DNA from 3 places in the Tardiphaga sp. 813_E8_N1_3 genome. Region 1 is predicted to be linked to each of the others. Evidence: predicted binding sites of a transcription regulator. Region 1 holds the regulator's gene; each other region holds the start of a gene.
What was found. The regulator HrcA, encoded in region 1, represses chaperone genes, less so after heat shock. The targets are predictions, from matches to a motif close to GTTAGCACTCNCNNNNNGNGAGTGCTAAC.
Positions count from the first base shown of each region.

Region 2: the regulator HrcA is predicted to act here: its motif matches at 2,275-2,303, upstream of AB8A33_RS21535 (co-chaperone GroES).
Region 3: the regulator HrcA is predicted to act here: its motif matches at 4,642-4,670, upstream of AB8A33_RS08540 (co-chaperone GroES).

Region 1 is NZ_JBPWQE010000001.1:5,657,062-5,663,127, forward strand. It holds gene dnaK (molecular chaperone DnaK) at 1-491, opposite strand, end outside; gene AB8A33_RS26765 (hypothetical protein) at 872-1,819, shown strand; gene pncA (bifunctional nicotinamidase/pyrazinamidase) at 1,906-2,622, shown strand; gene grpE (nucleotide exchange factor GrpE) at 2,676-3,272, opposite strand; gene hrcA (heat-inducible transcriptional repressor HrcA) at 3,389-4,477, opposite strand; gene rph (ribonuclease PH) at 4,631-5,353, shown strand; gene rdgB (RdgB/HAM1 family non-canonical purine NTP pyrophosphatase) at 5,390-6,025, shown strand; gene hemW (radical SAM family heme chaperone HemW) at 6,012-6,066, shown strand, end outside.
Region 2 is NZ_JBPWQE010000001.1:4,537,322-4,543,387, forward strand. It holds gene AB8A33_RS21520 (protein phosphatase CheZ) at 1-250, shown strand, start outside; partial or broken gene AB8A33_RS21525 (MFS transporter) at 283-1,492, opposite strand; gene AB8A33_RS21530 (hypothetical protein) at 1,555-2,082, opposite strand; gene AB8A33_RS21535 (co-chaperone GroES) at 2,394-2,690, shown strand; gene groL (chaperonin GroEL) at 2,831-4,486, shown strand; gene AB8A33_RS21545 (hypothetical protein) at 4,689-5,897, shown strand; gene AB8A33_RS21550 (META domain-containing protein) at 6,019-6,066, opposite strand, start outside.
Region 3 is NZ_JBPWQE010000001.1:1,837,596-1,843,661, reverse strand. It holds gene AB8A33_RS08570 (peptidase) at 38-784, shown strand; gene AB8A33_RS08565 (GNAT family N-acetyltransferase) at 781-1,329, shown strand; gene AB8A33_RS08560 (SDR family oxidoreductase) at 1,352-2,110, shown strand; gene AB8A33_RS08555 (NupC/NupG family nucleoside CNT transporter) at 2,189-3,439, shown strand; gene AB8A33_RS08550 (cupin domain-containing protein) at 3,444-3,986, opposite strand; gene AB8A33_RS08545 (usg protein) at 4,094-4,378, opposite strand; gene AB8A33_RS08540 (co-chaperone GroES) at 4,798-5,115, shown strand; gene groL (chaperonin GroEL) at 5,156-6,066, shown strand, end outside.

The DNA of each region.
Region 1 (6,066 bases):
TCGAGGCCAGCGATCTTGCCGGCATCCTTGGTGGCCTGACGCTGGGCGTCGTTGAAGTAGGCGGGCACGGTGATGACGGCCTGCTCGACCTTCTGGCCGAGGTGAGCCTCCGCGGTCTCCTTCATCTTCTGCAGCGTGAAGGCGGAGATCTGCGAGGGCGAATAGGTTTTACCGTCGACTTCCACCCAGGCGTCGCCATTGCCACCCTTGGCAATCTTGTAGGGGACGAGCTTCTTGTCCTTCTCGACGGTCGGATCGTCATAGCGGCGGCCGATCAGGCGCTTCACCGCGAAAATGGTGCGCTCGGGATTGGTAACTGCCTGGCGCTTGGCCGGCTGGCCGACGAGGCGCTCGCCATCATCGGTAAAAGCCACGATGGACGGCGTGGTCCGCATGCCTTCTGCGTTCTCGATGACCTTCGGCGTTTTGCCATCCATGACGGCGACGCAGGAATTCGTCGTACCGAGGTCGATACCGATGACCTTTCCCATGCTCTCATATCCTTTTTCTGCGGCAGGTTGGCTGGGCCCTGACGGCACCCCGCTCCCAACCCCCAAACATCAACTATTCGCGATATTGCGACGGTAGGCCTCATATAGGAGGGGGGGTGGTGGCCGCAAGGCATCTGGCACACTCCAGACCCATGAAAACACGACCGGTGCGCGAAATTAATATTTGGTGAAACAGACCCTTGGCGGTTGTTTCGCCAATACGCGACGGATAGGCGCGGACGGCGCCGGGAACGGATTTATGGCTTGATCTGTTGGCGGAACAGGGCAACCGTGAACGCCCTTTCCGGCCGGTCGTGTGACGGCCAAGGCCGGAACCCCACACCATCGAACAGCCTCAATACAAACCCAGTAGATTTTTCATGAAACATGCTGCGCCCCTGTTCGCTTTGACCATGCTGACGGCCATTTCGGTCGCCCACCGCCCCGCTTTGGCGGCTGACCCCGTCTTCCCGCCGGGTGTCCGTGTGGGTCTGGCCCCGCTGGTCGGCCTCGCCCCCGCAAAGACCTTTGTCGGCTTCGAGACCTCCGATCAGGGCGTCAAGGTGCTCATGACCGAACTGCCGGCCGCGGCCTTCAACGAGGTCGAGACTGCGTTCAAGGCCAATCCGGCGGGCATGGCCGCGAAGCCCGAGAGCATCGAGACCACTGCCGGAAAGGCCTTCTACACGATCGAGAGCGCGAAGGACGCCACCGGCAATGTCAGGCGCTATTCGATGATCGTCGGCGGCAGCGGGAACTTCTCCGGCTATGTCGCCGTGCAGGTCCCGGAAAACGCCCAGAAGATCTATACCGACGACGCGGTGCGCCAGATGTTCTCGTCCGTTGTGGTGCGCAAGGAAGTGCCGCTGGCAGAGCAACTCGGCCTGATGCCGTTCAAGGTCGCCGAAATGAGCGATTTCAAGACCGTCCGCACGCTTGCGCCAGGCGCCGCTTTGTTGCTGGCCGACTCGACCGACGAGAACAGCATCGAAACGAGTCCTTTCATGGTGATCGGCAGCCTCGCTTCGGCGCCTGAAAAGGCCGAAGACCGTGGCCGCTTCGCCCAACAGGCCGCAGGCTCGATCCCTGGTTTGCGTGAGGGCCGCATCACCATGTCGGAGCCACAGCGCATCGACGGCATGGCCGGCTGGGAGACCCGTATCGACGCCGTAAGCGGCAAGAACAACACGCCGGTCAGCGTCGTGCAGTGGCTGCGCTTCGGCGGCGGCAAGGTCACCATGCGCATTATCGCCAGCGCGCCGCGCGACGATTGGGCCAAGGCGTTTCCGCGCTTCCGCGCCGTGCGCGACGGCATCGAGCCGCGCTAACGAAAGGCGCGGGCCGGCTCACGGCCCGCTTTACGATCTCCCCGTGACCTGATCTGCTGGACAAATCCGATACGGGGAATTTCGTGATGCTCAACAGACGTCAAATTCTCGCAGGGTTGGGGACGATTGCGATGACCAGCCTAGCTTCCAAAACATTATCCGCCGCCGGCAAGGTCAGCCTCGACCGCACATCCGTCCTGCTGGTGATCGACGTTCAGAACTGCTTCCTGCCCGGTGGCAGCCTTGCGGTGAAGGACGGCGACAAGGTCGTGCCGGTCATCAACGGCATCGCCAAGAAATTCGCCGACGTGGTGATGACCCAGGACTGGCACACACCAGGCCATATCTCATTCGCGTCAAGCCACAGCGGCAAGAAACCATTTGAAACCACTGATGTGAAATACGGCAAGCAGGTGCTGTGGCCGGACCACTGCGTACAGGGCACTGACGGAGCCGCCCTCTCGAAGGATCTCGCGATCCCGCATACCGAGCTGATCTTGCGCAAGGGCTTCAACAAGGATGTCGACAGCTACTCGGCTTTCACCGAGGCTGATGGCAAGACCACCACCGGCCTCGCCGCCTATCTGAAAGCCCGCAAATTGCAGCGTGTGTTCATCGCCGGCCTTGCGACCGACTTCTGCGTCGCATGGTCGGCGCTCGATGCGCGAAAAGCAGGCTTCGATGTCTATGTGGTCGAGGACGCCTGCCGCGGCATCGACACGCAGGGCTCGCTGGCCAAGGCCTGGGCCGACATGAACAAGGCCGGCGTGAAGCGGATTCAATCAGGCGATCTGGCAGCGTAACTCATACTGGATCACCCGCTTTCGCGGGTGATGACAGCAAGAGGCGCTGTTACTCAGACGCTGCCGCCCGCAGCCTTGGCGCCGCCCTTCGATACGCCGACCAGCGCCGGACGCAGCACGCGCTCACCGATGGTGTAGCCGGCCTGCACGACCTGAACGACGGTGCCCGCAGGCACCGATGCATCCGGCACCTCATACATCGCCTGCTGGAAGTTCGGGTCGAACTTCTCGCCCGACGGATCGAACTTCTTCACGCCGTTCTTTTCCAGCGTGTTGAGCAGCGACCGCTCGGTGAGTTCGACACCTTCGAGCAGTGCCTTCAGGCCCGGATCAGCCGCGGCCTTGGTGTCGGCAGGCACGGCATCGAGGGCGCGCTGCAGACTGTCAGCGATATCGAGCACTTCGCGCGCGAAATTGGTGATTGCATAGGTACGGCCATCGGCGACGTCGCGCTGGGTGCGCTTACGCAGGTTTTCCATTTCCGCCAGCGTGCGCAGCATCTTGTCGCGCGCGTCCGCGGCTTCCTTGGTCAGGGCCTCGACCGAGTTCGGCTCCGGATCGTCCGGCATGATGTAGGGCTTAGAGACCACCGGATCGGCGGCCGCTGCCGTCTTGTCCTGATTGTCGTTCTGCCCATTGGAATCAGTCATCACGCTGCCTTCTCAAAAACACGCCAAAATGGTGGGATTGCTGAGCGGGATATCGGGGTTTAAGCGCCGAAAATCAAGCGCAACCAGCCAGAATGCAGGATCTGGAACCGGCCCTGTCAGCCGCCGAGCATGCGGCTGACGATGCGCGCCGCATAATCCACCATCGGGATCACCCGCGCATAATTCAGCCGGGTCGGGCCGATGACACCGAGAACGCCGACAATATGGCCGGCACCGTCGCTATAGGGCGCAATGATCGTGGACGAGCCAGACAGTGAGAACAGCTTGTTTTCGGAGCCGATGAAGATGCGAACACCTTCCGCGGTCTCCGCCCGGCCAAGAAGATCGATCACCTCGCGCTTGGCTTCGAGATCGTCGAACAGGAGGCGAACGCGTTCAAGATCCTCCAGCGCATGGAGATCCTCGAGCAGATTGGCCTGGCCGCGCACGATCAGCTGCCGATCGTCCTTTTCCCCGCCCGACCAGCTGGCAATGCCGGCGGCAATCACCTTCTGGGTCAGCTGATCGAGCTCGATCTGGTTCTGGGTCAGCGCCGTTTCCAGCTCCAGCCGGGCTTCGGCCAGCGTACGGCCGCGGATTCGGGCATTGAGGAAATTCGAGGCCTCGTTCAACGCCGATGATGGCACGCCGGGCGCCAGGGTCAGCACCCGGTTTTCGACCTGGCCATCCTCGGCCACCAGCACAACCAAGGCCTTTTCAGGCTCCAGACGGACGAATTCGATGTGTTTCAGCCGCACATTGGACTTGGCGGTCAAAACTACCGCCGCTGCGCGGGTCAGCCCGGACAGCCGCGTCAATGCCTCGCCGAGCGCCGCCTCCACTGTCTGCGAACGGCCGACGGAGGAGAGCTGCTGCTGGATCGATTGCCGCTCTGGTTCGGTTAGGTCACCGACCTGCATCAGGGCATCGACGAAAAACCGCAGTCCGAGTTCGGTCGGCAAACGCCCGGCAGAGGTATGCGGCGCGTAAATGAGGCCAAGTTGCTCCAGGTCCGACATGACGTTGCGAACCGAGGCCGGCGACAGCGGAACCGTGATCAGACGCGAAATATTGCGCGATCCGACAGGTTCCCCAGTGGCGAGATAGCTCTCGACGATCTGCCGGAAGATCTCGCGCGATCGCTCATTGAGCTGGGCAAGCCCGGCATGCGGCGTGATCAGGCCGATCGGATCGTGGTGGGCCACAGGCAACTCCTTGAGGACCTAATTTGTCGCTCCGGCGCGCCGGATACAAGCACCATTGCGTGCGTGGAACCTGCCCTGCCCTTGCCGCTGCGGTCCGCGGCCCCTAAAAGCACCGCGAACAGGCTCTCTCTGGACATTTGGAAGGATTTTCTCATGCGGCCAAGCCGTCGTGCGCCCGATGAACTGCGCGCCGTGTCGCTGGAACGCGGCGTCGTCAAATATGCCGAAGGCTCCTGCATGGTGAAATTCGGCGACACCCATGTGCTGGTCACCGCGACGCTGGAAGAGCGCCTGCCGCCATGGCTCAAGGGCCAGGGCCGCGGCTGGGTCACGGCCGAATACGGCATGCTGCCCCGCGCCACATTGGAACGCACCCGCCGCGAAGCCGCATCCGGCAAGCAGGGCGGCCGCACCGTCGAGATCCAGCGCCTGATTGGCCGCTCGCTCCGCGCTGCCGTCGATCTGGAAGCGCTCGGCGAACGCCAGATCACCATCGACTGCGACGTCATCCAGGCCGATGGCGGCACCCGCACGGCGTCGATCACCGGCGCATGGGTTGCGCTGGCTGACTGCATCTCGTGGATGAAGAACCGCAACATGTTCAAGAACGGCGGCGGCAACGTGCTGCGCGACAATATCGCGGCGATTTCCTGCGGTATCTATCAGGGCACCCCGGTGCTCGATCTCGACTATGCCGAAGATTCCGAGGCCGACACTGACGCCAATTTCGTGATGACCGGCGACGGCCGCATCATCGAAGTCCAAGGCACCGCCGAAAAGACGCCGTTCACGCAGGACGAGTTCCTGAAGCTGATGGCGCTGGCGCAGACGGGCGTCGGCCGTCTGGTCGAATTGCAGAGGATGGCGATCACCTGATTTCGCAATCACCCAAGCAGGCATAGACTCACCACCATGCATCGTCGAATCACTGGGAAGCTCGTCATTGCCACCCACAATCCCGGCAAGCTCGCCGAGATGCGCGATCTCCTGGCTCCCTACGGCATCGAGGCAGTATCGGCCGGCGAGCTCGGCCTCGCCGAGCCCGACGAGACCGGCGACACCTTCAAGGCCAACGCGGCGATCAAGGCGATTGCCGCGGCCAATGTCGCGCAACTGCCAGCCTTCGCTGACGATTCAGGTCTGGTCGTCGATGCCCTCGATGGCGCGCCCGGCATCTATTCGGCACGCTGGGCCGGTGACTCCAAGGACTTCAACGGCGCGATGACACGCATCGAACGCCTGCTACAGGAACGCGGCGCGACTACGCCCGACAAGCGCGCCGCGCATTTCGTCTCGGCGCTCTGCGTGGCATGGCCCGACGGTCACCTCGAGGAAGTCGAAGCCCATGCCCATGGCACGCTGGTCTGGCCGCCGCGCGGCACTGCCGGCTTCGGCTATGATCCGACATTTCTGCCCGACGGCCATGGCCGCACTTACGGCGAGATGACCGCGGTCGAAAAACACGGTCTGCCACCACTCGGCGAGGGCCTGTCGCATCGCGCCAGGGCGTTCGTGAAACTCGCGGAGATCTGCCTTGAATCCCGCTGACGCACAGCAAGACGCTTTCGGCGTCTATGTGCACTGGCCGT
Region 2 (6,066 bases), 1.1 Mb from region 1:
GATCTTCGAAGCCTGTAACTTCCAGGACCTCACCGGTCAGCGCATCAGCAAGGTGATGACCACGATGAAGTTCATCGAAAATCGCATCACTGCGATGATGGACATCTGGGGTGGCGTCGATGAGATCAAGGCGCATGCGCCGGCCAAGGTCGATGACCGCAGCGAAGACGACAAGCTGCTCAACGGCCCGAAGCTGGACGGCGATATCGGCCACGCTTCGCAGGACGATATCGACGCGCTGTTCGGCTAACGCCGGAACCTGCGCGCAAGGTTAGAAACGACTTAACGCCGGGCCGCAACGCCCGGCGTTTTTATCATCACGAAGCAGACCAGTACGATCAACGCTCCCGCCGTCCCGAGCAGCAGTACAGTGCGGTCCGACAGCGTCTCGACCGCCGATGCCACCACGAACGGTGCAAAGGCCTGCACGAACAAGGCAGGCCGCGCGATACGGCCGATGACGCGGCCATACCCGACCGGACCGAACATCAGCAGCGGCAGCGCGCCGCGCGCGATGGTCATGACGCCATTGGCGGCGCCGAAAGCAACCGCAAACAGCGCCGCGAGCGGAAATGAAATCCCGGCCAATGCCAGCATCGCGAAGGCCGACACCACCAGCACCACCGCCCCGCGCGCGATCCACAGCGGATGGGTGCGCCCCGCCAGCATGAAGTCTGCCAGCCGTGATGCCACCTGCGCCGGACCGAACATCGCACCGATGGTCACCGCCGTTGCAGCACTGAGCCCGCCGCGCTCCAGCAGCGCCAGCAGGTTCGAGGTCACGCCCGACAGAATGAAGCTGTAAAGCGAGAAAGCTGCCGCCAGCAGGATGAACAGCCAGCCTTCCGGCCGCAGGGTTGCTTGCTGGGGAACGACAACGGCGTCCACCACGGGCAGAGGCGCGACGGCGACGTGGCGCGGCAATGCAAAGGCATGAAGCGGCGCAACGACAAAAGCGAAGATCGCTGCGAAGGTCAGATACGTCCCGCGCCAGCCGACAGCCTCAAGCAGAAGATGGGTCGCCGGCCAGCCGACCGTCGAGGCGAAACCGCCTGCAAAGGTCACGAAGGTGATCTGCCGCCGCGCCGATGCCCCGAATATCCGCGTTAGCGTGGCAAAGGCCGGATCGTAGAGCGACGCGGACATTGCAGCGCCGAGCAACAGCCAGCAGGCCAGATAGGTCGCGGGATGATCGGCTACTGAAAATAGAGCGAGACCCAAGGCACCCGCCAATGCGCCCGATGCCATGACGACATTGCCGCCGAGGCGGTCGATCAATCCACCAACCACCGGCGACAGCAGCCCCGATACAATCAGCCCCAGCGAAAAACCCGCCATGCCGAAAGGCCAGCGACCAGCCATGTGCCGCCGTGACATACGGCATGGTCAGCACCGGTGGATAGATCAGGATGCCCCAGGTCAGGATCTGGGTGAATGCCAGCACGAGGACCGCGCGGCCCGGTCCGAAAACAAGGTCGCGCAATCGGTGCATGGGCTCACGTCTTCAAGGGAATGGCGGGACCCGCCTTACACCTCAGGTCACGCCTTATCAGCTCACGCCTTGGGTGCGCAACGGACATAGACCATGTTGCCGTAGCGGACCGCAGCGTCCTTATCGATGAAGCGCGTGACGAGAATCCGGCCGTCGAAGGAGACGATCTCGCGATCCTTCTCGCCACCGGCGGGACCAGCCGGGCCGATATAGTTCTTGCCGCTCGGTGAGCCCTTGAGGCGCAATTCCTGCGGCGTCGCCTCGTCGGCGAGATGCATGATGACGCCGCCGGTAGCGCCCTGGCCGATGATATAGGGCTGCTTGCACTGGCCGCGCGCGGCATTCTCGGTGCGAACGCGATCGTTGGGATTCATATAGGATGCCAGACCCCAGCGGCCAACGAGTTCTTCCGAGCGGATCGAGGCTGGCAGTTCCGGCGCCGGCGGGGGCTCCGGCGGCGGTGTCGGCTGCGAGTTCCCAAAGCTGAACCCGCCCAATCCACCAGACGTGCCGCACCCGCCCAATGACAGCGCCAAAGTTGAAACGATCGCCAGATGGGCAACCGTGCGGGCGTAGCGTGACCTGATCATATTATCCCCTAGAGCAAATTCCCCGGCTGCCCGTCCCGGCAGCCAAGCGCAAAACACCTGACGGCGCAATGAGGTCGGCAGAATTACGCCGACTCTCCATTATGGTTTCCAGATCATCCTATATTGGCCTCACCAAGGCCTTAAGGCCTCGCTTGACTCAAAAAGCGTCTGGCCATATTTCCCGGACGCTCAATTAGCACTCCCGGAGCGCGATTGCTAAGGGAATGAGCCGGCCGCCCCGAGCGTTCCGGCTGGATTCCCGCCCGCCTCCGAGATGGCAACGAAATCGCAAACCCTAAAGGGACACTCCCATGGCCAAGACCAAATTCCGCCCGCTGCACGACCGCGTCGTCGTCAAGCGCATCGTTGCCGACGAGAAGACCAAGGGCGGCATCATCATCCCGGACAGCGCCAAGGAAAAGCCGTCTGAAGGCGAAGTTGTCGGCGTCGGCCCCGGCGGTCGCGACGAAGCCGGCAAGCTGATCCCGATCGACATCAAGGTCGGCGACAAGGTTCTGTTCGGCAAGTGGTCGGGCACCGAGATCAAACTCGACGGCGAAGAACTCCTCATCATGAAGGAGTCGGACATCATGGGCGTGATCGCCTAAGGCGTTCAGTCTCACACACGCTGTCATGGCCGGGCTTGTCCCGGCCATCCACGCCTTCTGCTCAGCAAGCAAGGCGTGGATCACCGGGACGAGCCCGGTGATGACGGAGTTTCAAATTCATCAGTTAGGAGTCATCTCACATGGCAGCCAAAGACGTTAAATTCTCCGGAGACGCACGCGATCGCATGCTGCGCGGCGTCGACATTCTCGCCAACGCCGTCAAGGTCACGCTCGGTCCGAAGGGCCGCAATGTCGTGATCGAGAAGTCGTTCGGCGCTCCGCGCATCACCAAGGACGGCGTCACCGTCGCCAAGGAGATCGAGCTCGAGGACAAGTTCGAGAACATGGGCGCGCAGATGCTGCGCGAAGTCGCCTCGAAGACCAACGACACCGCAGGCGACGGTACCACCACCGCTACCGTGCTGGCCCAGGCCATCGTCCGTGAAGGCGCCAAGTCGGTTGCAGCCGGCATGAACCCGATGGACCTCAAGCGCGGCATCGATATCGCCGTTGCCGCCGTCATCAAGGACATCACCAAGCGCGCCAAGCCGGTTGCGTCTTCGGCTGAAGTCGCTCAGGTCGGCACCATCTCCGCCAACGGCGACGCCGCCATCGGCAAGATGATCGCCCAGGCAATGCAGAAGGTCGGCAACGAAGGCGTCATCACGGTTGAAGAGAACAAGTCGCTCGAGACCGAAGTCGACATCGTCGAGGGCATGAAGTTCGATCGCGGCTACCTGTCGCCCTACTTCGTCACCAATGCCGAGAAGATGACGGCCGAGCTCGAGGACGTGTACGTCCTGCTCGTCGAGAAGAAGATCTCCAGCCTGCAGGCCATGCTGCCGGTGCTCGAAGCCGTGGTGCAGTCGGGCAAGCCGCTGCTGATCATTGCTGAAGACGTCGAAGGCGAAGCCCTCGCCACCCTCGTCGTCAACCGCCTGCGCGGTGGCCTCAAGGTTGCTGCCGTCAAGGCACCGGGTTTCGGCGATCGCCGCAAGGCGATGCTGGAAGACCTTGCGATCCTGACCGGCGGTCAGCTCGTCTCGGAAGATCTCGGCATGAAGCTGGAAAGCGTGACGCTCGCCATGCTCGGCCGCGCCAAGAAGGTCGTGATCGACAAGGAAAACACCACCGTCGTCAACGGCGCTGGCAAGAAGCCGGCGATCGAAGCCCGCGTCAATCAGATCAAGGCGCAGATCGAGGAAACCACCTCGGACTACGACCGTGAGAAGCTGCAGGAGCGTCTGGCCAAGCTGGCTGGCGGCGTCGCGGTGATCCGCGTCGGCGGCGCGACCGAAGTCGAAGTGAAGGAAAAGAAGGATCGCGTGGATGACGCGCTGAACGCGACCCGTGCGGCCGTTCAGGAAGGCATCGTCCCCGGCGGCGGTACCGCCCTTCTTCGCGCCAAGAAGGCCGTCGGCCGTCTCACCAATGACAACGCCGACGTTCAGGCCGGTATCAACATCGTGCTGAAGGCGCTGGAAGCTCCGATCCGCCAGATCGCCGAGAATGCCGGCGTTGAAGGTTCGATCGTGGTCGGCAAGATCCTGGACGAGAAGTCCGAGACCTTCGGCTTCGACGCGCAGACCGAAACCTATGTCGATATGGTCGCCAAGGGCATCATCGATCCGGCCAAGGTGGTGCGTACTGCACTGCAGGACGCCGCCTCGGTTGCCGGCCTGCTGGTGACCACCGAAGCCATGGTCGCCGAACTGCCGAAGGAAGCTGCACCAGCGATGCCGGGCGGTGGCGGCGGTATGGGTGGCATGGGCGGGATGGGAGGCATGGGCTTCTAAGCCCTGCTTTCACGCTCAACTGCATTGTGATCGAAGGCCGCCTCCGGGCGGCCTTCTTTTTTTGCCTGCCACGCGTCATGCCTGCGACTTATGGCCTTTCACCTCGGTCGCGGTTCTGATTCAATCCCGTGATTGATCTCACATGGGCGGAATCAGATAAATCCGCCCGGAGACACGTCGATAACCTCCAGGGACTTTTGAAATGCGCGCGCTTCATCTTTGTCTGCTCGGCCTTACGGTCACCGCCTCGGTTGCGACCGTCCACCACGCCTTCGCGCAGGTAAAAGCCGCGCCGAAGAGCCAGCCGGCAGGCCCCGAGACGCGCTATTTCACCTCGATCGACGGCGTCATGAACGGCAATGCCGACGTCATCCTGCGGGAGACGCGGCAGGGCAAGGCCGTCACGGCCGCGACGCTTGATGTCTGCTATCCCGCCGAGAAGGGCAGCGACCGCAAGGATCGCTTCGTCGCCAATCTCACGGTCAGTGGTTCGACGCTGACCGGCGCAACGCAGACCCAGGTCGACAAGCTGCCGGTGACCATCAAGCTGAACCGCCGGCCGACCGGCGACACGTTCGAATTCAAGGGACAGATCTCGGTCGGTCAGACCAGCAACAACGTGACCTCCTCGGACAATTCCGATCAGAGCGAGAAGGAATTCCAGGACAACCAGTCTACCGAGGACAATATCGCGCCCGCGCCGAAGGATTTCACCGAAGTCTCCCCCGAAGCGATCGCGGTCAAGATCAAGCTCGAAGCGGCGCTCGATTTCGTGCGCACGCTGCGTGGGCAAAGCGTCGAAGTCGCGCTCAATAGTCTTGCGGTGTCGTGCGATGCACTGCGCGCCGGCGAGCAGGTCATCAGCCTCGCCATCGATCCAGAACGCGCCGCGGCTTTCGTCGCCAAAACCAAGACCTATCCCGGCGTCGTTAATGTGGGCTGGACCACAGGCGCTATCGACATGGACCGTACCGTTCGCTTTGCAGCCGCCGACTGGCGCGATGGCGACAAGATCAATCGCGACAAGATTGCAATTGCGCTGGCGAATGTGCTCGCCAGGACCATGTCGGGCAAACCTGCGGCCAGCTCATGGGATGATGAGACCGGAAAGCTCAAGCTGACCTTCAAGCGCCCGAGTCAGGTTCTGCCGGCGCTCGAATTGACGGAGACGGTCGAAGTCAGCGCGATCATCGCCCCCGATAAGCCCGGCACGACGGATAAGCTCATCCTGTGGATCAGCACACCGTCAGTGACGACCGCGGATGAAACTTCGGGTGCGAAGCTGGCTCTCGCGGATTCGCCGACGGCCGATGAAGAAGGCGATCCGCGCGATGACAACGGCGCGGTTGCAGCCGTCGCGGCGGAGTTCAAGGCACAGCGTTGGGATGCAGATAATTCGAACTGGAAGTGAGCGCCGCTACTTCCCCTCTCCCGTCTCGAACGCACTTCCGTCTCGAACGCACTTCGTCCGTTCGATCCACCCTCTCCCGCAAGGGAAGAGGGGAAGTGGAGCGCCTGCGCAGCTCGAGCTATCAGTTCGTATTCAACCGAAACCGCAGTGACTTCGGACCGACGAACGT
Region 3 (6,066 bases), 3.8 Mb from region 1:
CACCGCGTAAGACGCTTCCCTGATTAAGGGACCGACGATGACCTATTGCTGCGGAATTCTCGTCAAGGACGGCCTGGTGATGATCGCGGACACGCGCACCAATGCCGGGCTCGACAATATTTCAACCTTCCGCAAGCTGCACATCTTCAACCAGCCCGGCGACCGCATCATGGCGGTGGCCTCGGCCGGCAATCTGGCGATCAGCCAGTCGGTGCTCTCCACGCTAAGCGAAGGGCTGGAGAATCCAGCGACCGGCGAACTGGAAACCCTGCTGAACGCGCCGACGATGTTTCAGGCTGCGCAGCGCATCGGCCGCGCCATCCGGCACGTCAACGCCACCGAGGGCAAGGCGCTGGAGGCCGAGGATATCAATTTCGACGTCTCGTTCCTGTTCGGCGGCCAGATCAAGGGCGCCAAGATGCGGCTGTTCATGATCTACCCGGCCGGCAATTTCATCGAATGCACGGTGGATACGCCCTATCTGCAGATCGGAGAGCATAAATACGGCAAGCCGGTGCTCGACCGGGCTATGCATTACGACGTCGAATTGTATGAGGCACTCAAGACCGGCCTGATCTCGATGGACTCGACCATGCGCTCCAATATCGGCGTCGGCCTGCCGATCGATGTGCTGGTGGTGCGCACCGATGTCTGCGACGCCGATCTCAATCACCGTATCGAAGCCGGCGAGCCCTATTTCCACGACCTGCGCTCGCGCTGGTCGGCAGCACTGCGCGCGGCGCATCAAAACATTCCGCGCCCGCCCTACAAGAAAGACAATTGAGCGCGGCCACGATGACCGCAGTTCCAATGAAATGGCGCATCATGGCGGAGGCAGACCTGCCGTCCGTCCTCGCCATTGCCGATGCCGTTCATCCCGATTTTCCCGAAGATGAGGTCGTGTTCGCAAACCGGCTGGCGCTGAATCCAAGCGGTTGCGCCGTGCTCGAAGCCCAGGACGGGATCAAGGGTTACATCGTCAGCCATCCCTGGCAATTCAGGGAGCCGCCGGCACTGAACAGCCTGCTGACAATGCCCGCGGCGCCGTCGACCTTCTACATACACGATCTCGCATTGCTGCCCGAAACCCGCAGATCCGGCGCGGCGACTGTGGCCGTCGATATGATGGCGGCACACGCCAGACTGATGCAACTGCCCAACATGACGCTTGTTGCCGTCAACAATTCAGTTCATTTTTGGCAGCGGCACGATTTCACCATCCTGCGCGATTCCGAACTGGATCAGAAACTGCAAAGCTACGGTGACAACGCACGTTTCATGGTCCGAGATCTCTCAAAAAAAGACCTCACTCAAAAAGACCTCTCGTAAAAAGAAAACAGGGACGAAACAGATGACCAACAAAATCGCACTCGTGACCGGAGCGGGCACCGGCGTCGGCCGTGCCGCATCGCTCGCGCTGATGAATGCCGGTTTCACCGTCGTGCTCGCCGGTCGCCGGCTCGAACTGCTGCAAGAGACCCAGAAGCTCGGCGCGGCCAATGACGGCAAGAGCCTCCCCGTGAGCGCCGACATGGCCGACCCTGCCTCGATCGCCGCGCTATTCGCCAGGACCATGCAGGAGTTCGGCAGGCTCGACGTGCTGTTCAACAATGCCGGCATGGGCGCGCCTCCGCTGCCGTTCGAAGACCTCGGTCTCGAACAATGGCAGGCCGTGGTGAACACCAACCTCACCGCGCCGTTCCTGTGCACGCAGCACGCCTTCCGCATCATGAAGGATCAGACGCCCCGCGGCGGCCGCATCATCAATAACGGCTCGATCTCGGCGCATGCGCCGCGCCCGTTCTCCGCCGCCTACACCTCGACCAAACACGCCATCACCGGCTTGACCAAGGCCAGCAATCTCGACGGCCGCGCCTATGACATCGCCGTCGGCCAGGTCGATATCGGCAACGCTGCCACACCCATGACTGACCGCATGGTCAACGGCCCCGGCGTGCTGCAGCCCGACGGCACCTCGAAGCAGGAGCCGCGCATGGACGCCAAAGCCGTCGGCGACGCGGTCGCCTATATGGCCGGCCTGCCGCTCGACGCCAATGTGCTGACCATGACGGTCATGGCGACGAAGATGCCGTTCGTCGGACGCGGCTAAAACGTAACCCGTCTTAGCGGCATTGCGATTGCATGACATGGGGGGCCGCGGCATCATCGCCGCGGCTTCGGGGGATTTATGCTTCAGCTACAATCGGCGTTCGGCGTCATCGCGCTTTTGGGGATCGCCTGGGCGCTCGGTGAAAACCGCAGCAAGGTGTCGCCGAGACAGGCCGCGATCGGTCTCGCATTGACAATCGTCACTGCCGCAGTCCTGCTGAAGCTTCCCGTCGTTACCCGCGCCTTCAGCGGCATCAACGATGCTGTCAGTACTATCGCCGCAGCGTCGCGCGCCGGAACCTCCTTCGTGTTCGGCTATCTCGGCGGCGGCGCATTGCCGTTCGACCTCAAGAATCCCGGCGCGGATTTCGTGCTTGCGCTGCAAGCACTCCCCGTGGTGCTGGTCATCAGCGTGCTGACCAGCCTGTTATTCTACTGGCGTATCCTGCCGCCGATCGTGCGCGGCATGGCCTGGCTGCTCGAACGCACACTCGGCATCGGCGGCGCGGTCGGGCTGTCAACGGCCGCGAATATCTTTCTGGGCATGGTCGAGGCCCCGTTGTTTATTCGCCCGTACCTCGCGCAGCTCACGCGCAGCGAACTGTTTCTGGTGATGACGGGCGGCATGGCGGGGATCGCGGGCACCGTGCTTGTGCTCTACGCCACTTTCATGGCGCCGCTGATCCCCGATGCGTCGGCGCATTTCGTGATTGCTTCTGTGCTCTCGGCGCCAGCTGCGATCCTCGTCAGCCTGATCATGGTGCCTGAGACGGAGGATCGCCGCACCGGTGGATTGCTCGCCAATCCGGACGCATCGGCCACGAGCACGATAGATGCGATCGTCAAGGGCACGAGTGCAGGCATCGAACTGCTCGTCAACATCATCGCCCTGCTGCTGGTCTTCGTGGCGCTGATGTATCTCATGAACGCCATCCTCATGATGATGCCGACGATCGGAGGAACGCCGATCTCGGTCCAGCGGATGCTGGGTTACCTGATGGCACCGATATGCTGGCTGATGGGCCTGCCGTGGGACCAGGCGCTGACCGCGGGCTCGCTGATGGGCGTCAAGACGATCCTCAACGAGTTGATCGCCTATGTTCAATTGGCGAAGCTCGGTCCCGACGCGCTGGATGCGCGCTCGCGCCTCATCATGCTTTATGCGCTGTGCGGATTTGCAAATTTTGCCAGCCTCGGAATTATGATCGGAGGCCTGGGCACGATGGCCCCGGAACGTCGTAACGAAATCAACGCGCTCGGTGTGAAGTCGATCGTCTCGGGGACGCTGACGACCTGCCTGATGGGCGCGATCGTCGGCATGCTGAACTAATTCATTAGCCCTTGACCTCGACGGTCTTGAACTCCGCCGGAAGGATCACTTCGAGCAGTTCGCAATTGTCGGAGTAATCGCGGATCAGATGCCTGATGCGCGGCGGCTGGGTCCAGCATGACCCCTGACGCATGGTCATCTCGCCCTCGCCTTCCATATAGGCCTTCACCCAGCCGTTCAGCACATAGACCAGCTGAAACTCGGCATCGTGATAGTGCAGCTTGGAGACCTCTTTCGGATCGCAAGGTCCGATCAGCCGGATGACATGCGCGTGCGCCAAACCGCCGGTCGCAGCGGCGACGCCGAGATCGCGATACTTCGCGTAGGCACGCAGGCCATCGCCGAGAAATGCTTCTTCCTGATAGTGACTGATCGCAACGCGCTGCTTGCGGCGCGAGCCGGGCTTCGCGGCGACACTCTTCGCGCTCGGCTTTGCCGGCTTACTGGCAGGTGATGTCTTTGCCGCTTTCGCCACCGCCCGTGTCGCAGACTTCTTCGTCGCAGCCGTTTTCGCCGCGCTCTTTGACGTTCGCTTCAGCTTCGCCATGTCGTGTTTCCCACCCGGCGCAATGCCAAACAAGCGGCCAGCGCGTGTGGGAACCTAGCTGTAGTTCAGCACAGCGGCAATTCATCCGGCGCGTTGAGAGGCGCGGACTAGTGCAACCGGAAGACGCCATCCACGGCACGAAGCTCGGCCGGCTTGATCAGTTTGGAATGCGCGACGGTCACCGCGAATAATGGGCCATCGAGCTTCTCTTGCCAAAAATCCAGGAAATCCTTCAGCGCCGGAAACTTCGGAAACAGATCGTAGTTCTGCCAGACATATGTTTGCAGCAGCGAGGGGTGGTCGGGCATGCGATAGAGAATCTGCGCCGTCGTCAGTCCGTAGCCAAGCACCTGCTTCCTGAAATCGTCAGAAGCTGCATTTCTCGAGACCATGTTCAACCTCCATGGACAGAGCGCATTCGGCTAAGTGGATTCCGGTTTGACGTCGAACTTCGCTCTGCTCTCCTGTGACCGTGCTGACTGCAGCGAACCGGCTTCCACTTCGCCCATGACAACACGATGCATGAAATGTGACGCAAGCAACGTCTTCATCACAAGCTTAAAAGTTTAATAATGTATTGAAAGCCGAGTGTTAGCAGCCACTTACCGTGGATGCTAACGGATTCAAGAACCGGTATCGGAGGGTCTTAACCAATTCTGGCACCCGTCATATTTGAGTGCCAAAATATTTGGTACAGACCCTTGCCGGTGGGGAACGTTCGGCCTATGTCCGGACCAGCTGCGCTGGCACTTGTTGGCTCAGACTGCCAATTTAAATTTCTCAAGCATCTACAGAAACTTAGGAGGACTGCATGAAATTCCGTCCGCTTCACGATCGCGTTGTGGTCAAGCGTATCGACGCCGAAGAGAAGTCCGCTGGCGGCATCATCATTCCGGATAGCGCCAAAGAGAAGCCCTCCCAGGGCGAGATCGTCTCCGTCGGCCCGGGCGGCCGCGACGAAGCCGGCAAGCTGATCCCGATCGATCTGAAGGTCGGCGAGCGCGTGCTGTTCGGCAAGTGGTCGGGCACCGAGGTCAAGATCGACGGTCAGGACCTGCTGATCATGAAGGAAAGCGACATCATGGGCGTCCTCGAAGGTGCCGCTCCCGCCAAGAAGAAGGCCGCTTAAGCGCCTTTCCCACCCATCCTGATTTTCAAGGAAGCAAAACATGTCAGCTAAAGAAGTGAAATTCGGCGTTGATGCCCGCGACAAGATGCTGCGCGGCGTCGACATTCTCGCCAACGCCGTGAAGGTGACGCTCGGTCCGAAGGGCCGCAACGTCGTCATCGACAAGTCGTTCGGCGCGCCCCGCATCACCAAGGACGGCGTCACCGTCGCCAAGGAAATCGAGCTCGACGACAAGTTCGAGAACATGGGCGCCCAGATGGTGCGCGAAGTGGCCTCGAAGTCGGCCGACGCAGCCGGCGACGGCACCACCACGGCTACCGTGCTCGCCCAGGCGATCGTCCGTGAAGGCGCCAAGTCGGTTGCTGCCGGCATGAACCCGATGGATCTGAAGCGCGGCATCGACCTGGCTGTGGAAGCCGTGGTTGCTGACCTCGTCAAGAACTCCAAGAAGGTCACCTCGAACGACGAAATCGCCCAGGTCGGCACGATCTCGGCGAACGGCGACGCAGAAATCGGCAAGTTCCTCGCCGACGCGATGAAGAAGGTCGGCAACGAGGGCGTCATCACGGTTGAAGAAGCCAAGTCGCTCGAAACCGAACTCGACGTCGTCGAAGGCATGCAGTTCGACCGCGGCTACATCTCGCCCTACTTCGTCACCAACGCCGACAAGATGCGCGTTGAATTCGACGATGCCTACATCCTGATCAACGAGAAGAAGCTCTCCTCGCTGAACGAGATGCTGCCGCTGCTCGAAGCCGTCGTGCAGACCGGCAAGCCGCTCGTCATCGTCGCGGAAGACGTCGAAGGCGAAGCTCTCGCCACCCTCGTCGTCAACCGCCTGCGTGGCGGCCTCAAGGTCGCTGCCGTCAAGGCTCCGGGCTTCGGCGATCGCCGCAAGGCCATGCTGCAGGACATCGCGATCCTGACCGGCGGCCAGGCGATCTCGGAAGA